DNA from 3 places in the Holdemania filiformis genome. Region 3 is predicted to be linked to each of the others. Evidence: predicted binding sites of a transcription regulator. Region 3 holds the regulator's gene; each other region holds the start of a gene.

Region 1 (2,269 bases), on a different contig from region 3:
CAGCTTCACTCCTCCTGCAAAGACTGGCTGACCGATCCGACAACCATCGGTCATCATGTCACTTACGCCTTTGCGCCGGCGCCGCACGAGCTGGATTACGACGTTGTCAGCGAACAGAAAGTCCGCGAGCTGACGGCCGCCGTCGGAACCTGCGCATAAATTCAGCCTGGTTTGAAACGGACTCCGCCCGATGCTAAGCTCTCTTAAACAAACAAAACCGATTCTTTATCCCTGCGTTAAGCAAGGTCAGGAATCGGTTTTTTTCTTTTTTCGGGAAGGCTCCGGATGTTTTTTTACTTCCACTTCCGGGACAGGTTCAACCCAGGCTTCTTTTTCCTCATTGACCAGCCCTGCCGTTTCCAAAGATGTCAATTCAGTCAGCTTCGGCCACAGCCGGTCCTGCCGCGCCAGCTCTTTCGCCAGCATCCGGATCACACGCTGATGTCCTGATGAGCATTGATGAAAGCAGGTCAGCAGCTCGACGTCTTTATTCTGCAGCACGATGTCCTGGCTTTTCCGCACATGCCCATGATAATCCAGCAGATAATTAAAATCGACGCCGAAAATTTCAGCCATCCCGAACAGGGTATTGATATCCGGCTCCGCGGCATTGTTCTCATACCGCGAAATTGCCCCGTCGCTCAGGCATAAGTCCTGCCCTAAAGCTTCCTGGCTGATTCCGCGTTCTTCCCGCAGCAGTCGCAGATTTTCGCCTAACGAGAGTTTCGCTTTCATCCCGCTCCTCCCTTCCTTATTTTCGTATATGAATCATATCGTAAAACAACGTAAAAATTTGTCATTTCTCGGTAATAGATAATCTTTATTTTTCTCGCTGTTCGAGATATAATAAGGCGAAACGAGGAGGTGCTTATGGGAAATCCATTTCAAGTTAAACTGAGCCAGATGCTGAGCGCTGCCAATACCGATCTCCCCCGGCTGGAAGCTCTGCTTTATCTCTGCTGCAGCCATGCCTCATTGCGCTGTCCGTATACTCAGAAGCCTTGCGATCAGCGGTGTATCATCCACCTCGAACAGGCCGGGGCTTTCCCGCAAGACGCGACAGCGAGGCCGGAAATTCACTGATTTTCATTCCCCTGAAGGATGTTCAGCATCCTTTTTCTTTTTACTTCGGAGCCGGGTAACGGCAAGCTTCACTTAAATTTGTGGAAAAGTGCGCGGCGGTCTTGTCAGGACAGGGGAAAAGTGTTATATTATCTTAGCAGTCACTTATCAAGAGTGCTAAAAGGAGGAAATCATTATGGCTAAAAAACAGTTTAAAGCTGAATCCAAGCGTCTTTTGGATCTGATGATTCATTCTATCTATACCAACAAGGAAATCTTTCTGCGGGAGCTGATCTCCAACGCGTCGGACGCCCTGGACAAGCGGTATTATCTGTCGCTGACGGATGAAAATCAGCGCGTCGATAAGAACGAATTGAAAATCCGGATTGACCTGGATAAGGAAAACCGCACGATCACGCTGACTGACAGCGGCATCGGCATGACTCAGGAGGAACTGGAAAGCAACCTCGGTACGATCGCTCACAGCGGTTCGCTGGAATTCAAACAAAAGCTGGAGGAAGGCACCAGCGACGTCGATATTATCGGTCAGTTCGGCGTCGGCTTCTATTCGGCGTTCATGGTTGCCCAGCGGATCATCGTTGAAACCCGCAGCGCCCAGAGCGAACAGGCTTATTCCTGGATCTCCAACGGCGAGGATGGCTACACCATCGCACCGATCATGAAAGAAGACGTCGGTACGAAAATCATTCTCGAACTGAAGCCGGAAAGTGAAGACGATAAGGTCGACGAATATCTCGATGAATACACGATCAAAAATCTGATCCGCAAGTATTCCGATTATGTCCGCTGGCCGATCGAAATGGAAGTTGAAACAACCAAGACCGTTGAAGGCAAGGATGAACCGGAAACCGTCAAGGAAATCCAGACGCTAAACTCCATGGTTCCGTTATGGAAGCGCAACAAATCGGAAATCAAAGAGGAAGAATACAACGAGTTCTACAAGAACAAATTCATGGACTGGGAAAACCCGGCCAAGGTGATGCATTATTCCGTCGAGGGCACAACTTCTTACAACGCACTGTTGTTCATTCCGGCGAAAACGCCATATAACTTCTACAGCGCTGATTATGAACCGGGCTTACAGCTCTACTGCAAGGGCGTGTTCATCATGGACAAGGCCAAGGATCTGGTGCCGGATTACTTCCGCTTCGTGCGCGGCCTGGTTGACAGCGACGATCTAAACCTG
Region 2 (2,269 bases), on a different contig from region 3:
AAGGATTGAAATTAAAAGACGCCTGGGGCCTGTTGTTCTGGACACAGCTGTTTATCGCCATCGCGATGATTATCGGGAATACCCTGAACGGCTATGCGATTCCCTATTTTGATAAAGTACTGCATTTCAGCTCCGGGATTCTGATCTGCGCCGCGATCACCTTAGTCTACTGCTGGCTGAAGCAACAATGGACCGAGGACTCGTTCCGGCATTACCTTTTAAAATGCCTGTCAATTCAGGGGATCAACATGATGATCGCCTTCCTGTGGGAATGTTTTGAATTCGCCTGCCTGATTTTCCTGAATATCGACGCGATCAATCACTATACCCAGGGTGTTTACGATACGATGACGGATATGATCGTCTGCTTCTTAGGCGGCCTTGTCTTTCTGGCCTTGCTGACGCGACAGGAGCGCAAAGGAAAAAAGGATCCGCTGATCCAATCGCTGAAAGTTTTTTACGAAACCAATCTTAAAGACCAATAAATGATTTGTTATAAGGCAAAAGAACGGTCGGCAGCTCTGACAGAGGTTGCCGGTATTTTTATTTTCTTTTAGCCGCGCAAAGTTTTGGCGCAAAAAAGAGGTCAATTTTCGAAGCAAGCCGGGAAATGCAAAAGGACAATGAGGCGTTTTGAACATCTGGAAAATCCAGAAGGGAGTCAGCGATCAAAATTATTCCTTTTGATTTCTTTTTCCAGGCAGCAGGACGGGAAAACAAAAATAAATTGGATCCCCCGAGGCATACTAGAGGCCAGGAGGAAACCATGATGCAGATTGAAGGAATAATTCGGGATACCCCGCAGCCGCATCTCGAATTCAGCGCGGAAGCGGAGCTGCCTGAGGGAGCGTTAATCGTTATGCTGAAAACGACGTTATTCAAACAGAAAGCGGAAAGAAAAGATCACGGCTGGACGCTGGAGCTGCCTGCCGAAGCCTGTACTTTGCCGATGGCTGAGGGCACCTCCGTTGAAATCTGGCTGGCACCGGAGGCTAACGAAAGTTTAACACAATGCCCCCAGGCCTTGCAGGAAGCCCTTCTGGCCAACCGCAGCGCCTATTATTTTTTTCAGCTGCTCGACGCAGAGCAGCGGGAACGAATCATTCGCTATGCTGAGCAAGGCGCGGAGGAACAACGCATCCGCAGAATTGACAAGATCATCGCCATGCTTTATGAACGGCGAACTTTGTGAACTTGTGAAATTAAACATTAAAAATTAGCACTTATATCTTGACAGTGCTAATAAATGTGATATACTAAAATTGCAAGTTGGGAAAGACCCAATGAAGCCAGGAATAAGACAGATAGAAAGAGGCGATTCAAGATGAGATTTGTACCAAATACCTGGATGGACAACTTGGCCGACGAGGTTCTTAAGGATCCATTTTTCAGAAAGAATAACGTCCCGGCTGTCATGAAAACCGATATTCGCGAACAAGAAGATGGCTATCTTCTGGATATTGAACTCCCTGGATTTAAAAAGGAAGAAATCAAAATGGAACTGGAAGACGGTTATCTGACGATTGCGGCCGCCCGCACAGCTTCCAATGAAGAACGCAGCGAACAAGGCAAGCTCGTTCGCCAGGAACGCTTCAGCGGCAGCTGCACCCGGACCTACTTTATCGGTGAGGAAATGAATGTCGAGGATATCAAAGCCCGTTATGAAAACGGCGAACTGAAGGTCTTCGTTCCGAAGAAGGATCCGCAGGCGCTGCAGACCAAGAAAACCATTTCGATCGAATAACTTCTCTGAGCGATCAGAGTTCAGATCAGGCAGAATCGCATAAGTTGAAAACAGAAAGAGGTGTGATGTATGAGATTACTACCGAGAATGATGTTTGACGACTTCTTTGATGACATGTTTGATGAACCGCTGCTGCACCGCAACGCAGTTACGGCGATGCGCTGCGACATCCGTGAGAAGGACGGCAGTTATTTGCTGGATATCGAGCTGCCGGGCTGCAAGAAGGAAGACATTAAAATGGATTTGGAAGACGGCTATCTGACCGTTTCCGCCGTCCGTGATACCAGGAAAGAAGAAAAGGATGATCAGGGCAACATTATCCGTCAGGAACGGGTTCAAGGTTCCTGCTCCAGAAGCTTCTATGTCGGCAAAGCCGTAACGCCGGAGGATATCAAAGCGCATTATGACAACGGCGAATTAAAAATTGTTCTGCCGAAGAAGGATGCGCCGGCTGTGGAAACCAAGAAAACCATTATGATTGAATAACCCGGTCTTTGAATCAGCGGATCTCAAGTTCCGCTGATT
Region 3 (2,269 bases):
GACTAAGGAAAAAGCATCCGGCGAGATGCGGAACAGGCGTTCGGTAAATCCGAACAGCCGCCGCGAGAGCACCGCCAACAGCCCCTGACCGTCGAGAATGCGGATTACGACCATCGCCGCAAATAACGAGGGCACTAATTTTTCAAACCAGATCGCTAACGCCTGGCAGGATGCCTCGTAGGTTACCGATCCATAATAAAGCAGCGCGGCCAGCAGCGTGAAAAAAATGATTGTCATTCCTTTTTTCATAGGCAAAAAGCCTCCTGGTAAAGTGTATGAACCGCGGCTTGTAAAACGAACTGCGAAAAGCTTGAAAACTTGAAAAAAATTAGCACTTTTAACTTGACAGTGCTAACAAGCTGGATTATACTGTTAGCAGACATCGGGAAAGAGTGCTAAAGGAGGCGGGATGATGCTGACACCAAGGCGGATTGAAATCTTCAAGGCCATTGTCGACGAGTTCGTTCAGACAGCCGAGCCGGTCGGTTCCAAGACTCTGATGGAAAAGTATCAGCTTCCTTACTCCAGCGCAACGATCCGCAACGACATGATGGTCCTGGAAGAAATGGGACTCCTGGAAAAAACACATACCTCCAGCGGCCGCGTGCCTTCCACAAAAGGCTACAAGTTCTATTGCGAACATCTGATGGAACACAGGGTCGACAACCAGCTGGAAGTGGCGGTCCGCCAGCAGCTGGCCAGCAAGCCGCTGAATTTGGACGATGCCATCCGCGAGAGCTGCAACATCCTTTCGCAGATGACGAACCTGACTTCCGGCGTGCTGGGACCGGATGCGAGCCGGCAGCGGCTGGAACATGTCAAGCTGTTCCCGATCAGCAACCGAAGTGCTGTGGCAGTCTTTATTACCGATCTGGGGCATACGGAAAACCGGACGTTCCAGTTCGACGACGACCTGTCAGTAGAGGATATCCAAACCTGCTGCCAGATTCTGAACGACCGATTGAAGGGCACCTTGATCAAAGACGTCGTGGACAAAATGGATTCGATCAAACCGATCCTGGCAGCGCATGTCAAGCGGCATGAAATGTTGTTTCAGGCGTTTGTCAACGCGTTTGTCAAGTTCGCGAGCGAGAACGTGTATTTCAGCGGCCAGAACAACATGCTGTACCAGCCGGAATTTGCCGACATTGAAAAGCTGAAGGAATTGATGGCGATGATGGAGAACCCGAGCCTGTGGCGTCAGATCGGCACCACGGCCAACCCGGAGCTGGCGTTGAAGATGAACGAAAACGCGCAGCTGGTGTGGGTCAACGACATGGCCGTCGTCACCAGCAAGTTCAAGCTTGGCTCCGACGAGGAAGGTCAGCTGATGGTTTTCGGACCATCCCGGATGGATTACGACCGGATTGTTTCACTGCTGGAACTGGTCAGTCAGTCGATCGAGAGTTTATACGGAAAAGGAGGCAGCCATGAATAACCAGGAAGAAATGAAAAAAGACGAGCTGAACGCCGCGCCGGAAACGGCGGAGGCAGCGGGCGAAACCGAAGAAAAAACGGTAAGTCCGCAGGAAAAAACGGCGGAGCCGGCCGCGGAAGAAGCGCCGGAGCAGCCGGAAGAAAAAAAGGAAGACAAGAAAGACGAGAAGAAGAAAGGCTTCTTCTCCAAGAAGAATGAAATTGAAGAACTGAAGACACGGATCAGCGAGCTGGAAGGGGAAAACGTTAAATTGAAGAACGAATACCTGAAAGCCTATGCGGATACGGAGAATACCCGGCGGCGTCTTCAGCAGGAAGCTGAGCAAACCCGGAAATACCGGATTCAAAGTTTCGCGCTCGACATCCTGCCGGTTCTGGACAATCTGGAACGGGCGCTGGCGATCGAGCCGACACCGGAAACCGAAAGCTACCGCAAAGGCGTCGAAATGATTTATCAGCAGCTCATTCACGCGCTGACCAAAGAGGGCGTGAGCGAGATTGAAGCGCAGGGCAAGGAATTTGATCCGAATTTCCATCAGGCTCTGATGATGGAAGCGGTCGAGGGCGTTGAGCCCAACCACGTCACCGAGGTACTGCAGAAGGGCTACATGTTAAAAGATCGAATTCTGCGCGCCGCGATGGTCAAGGTCAGCGAATAAGCAAACAAGTGAAAACGTGTAAATAAATAAGGAGGATTTCAATTATGGGAAAAATTATCGGTATTGACTTAGGTACAACCAACAGCTGCGTCGCCGTCATGGAAGGCAACGAAGCAAAAGTAATCACCAACCCGGAAGGCAACCGCACCACACCGTCCGTCGTCGCGTTTAAG

What was found. The regulator HrcA, encoded in region 3, represses chaperone genes, less so after heat shock. The targets are predictions, from matches to a motif close to TTTTAGCACTNNNNNNNNNNNAGTGCTAAAA.
Region 1: htpG (molecular chaperone HtpG) is a predicted target of HrcA. The motif match lies at 1,215-1,245, and genes of this name have one in related genera.
Region 2: DWY25_RS09730 (Hsp20/alpha crystallin family protein) is a predicted target of HrcA. The motif match lies at 1,215-1,245, and genes of this name have one in related genera.

Annotation. Positions count from the first base shown of each region.
Region 1 is NZ_QRUP01000031.1:12,607-14,875, forward strand. It holds gene DWY25_RS16745 (copper homeostasis protein CutC) at 1-159, shown strand, start outside; gene DWY25_RS16750 (helix-turn-helix domain-containing protein) at 247-735, opposite strand; gene DWY25_RS16755 (hypothetical protein) at 871-1,083, shown strand; gene htpG (molecular chaperone HtpG) at 1,259-2,269, shown strand, end outside.
Region 2 is NZ_QRUP01000011.1:3,170-5,438, reverse strand. It holds gene DWY25_RS09740 (DUF2238 domain-containing protein) at 1-485, shown strand, start outside; gene DWY25_RS09735 (YdeI/OmpD-associated family protein) at 767-1,192, shown strand; gene DWY25_RS09730 (Hsp20/alpha crystallin family protein) at 1,325-1,744, shown strand; gene DWY25_RS09725 (Hsp20/alpha crystallin family protein) at 1,814-2,230, shown strand.
Region 3 is NZ_QRUP01000002.1:241,194-243,462, forward strand. It holds gene DWY25_RS03180 (hypothetical protein) at 1-249, opposite strand, end outside; gene hrcA (heat-inducible transcriptional repressor HrcA) at 413-1,438, shown strand; gene grpE (nucleotide exchange factor GrpE) at 1,431-2,096, shown strand; gene dnaK (molecular chaperone DnaK) at 2,141-2,269, shown strand, end outside.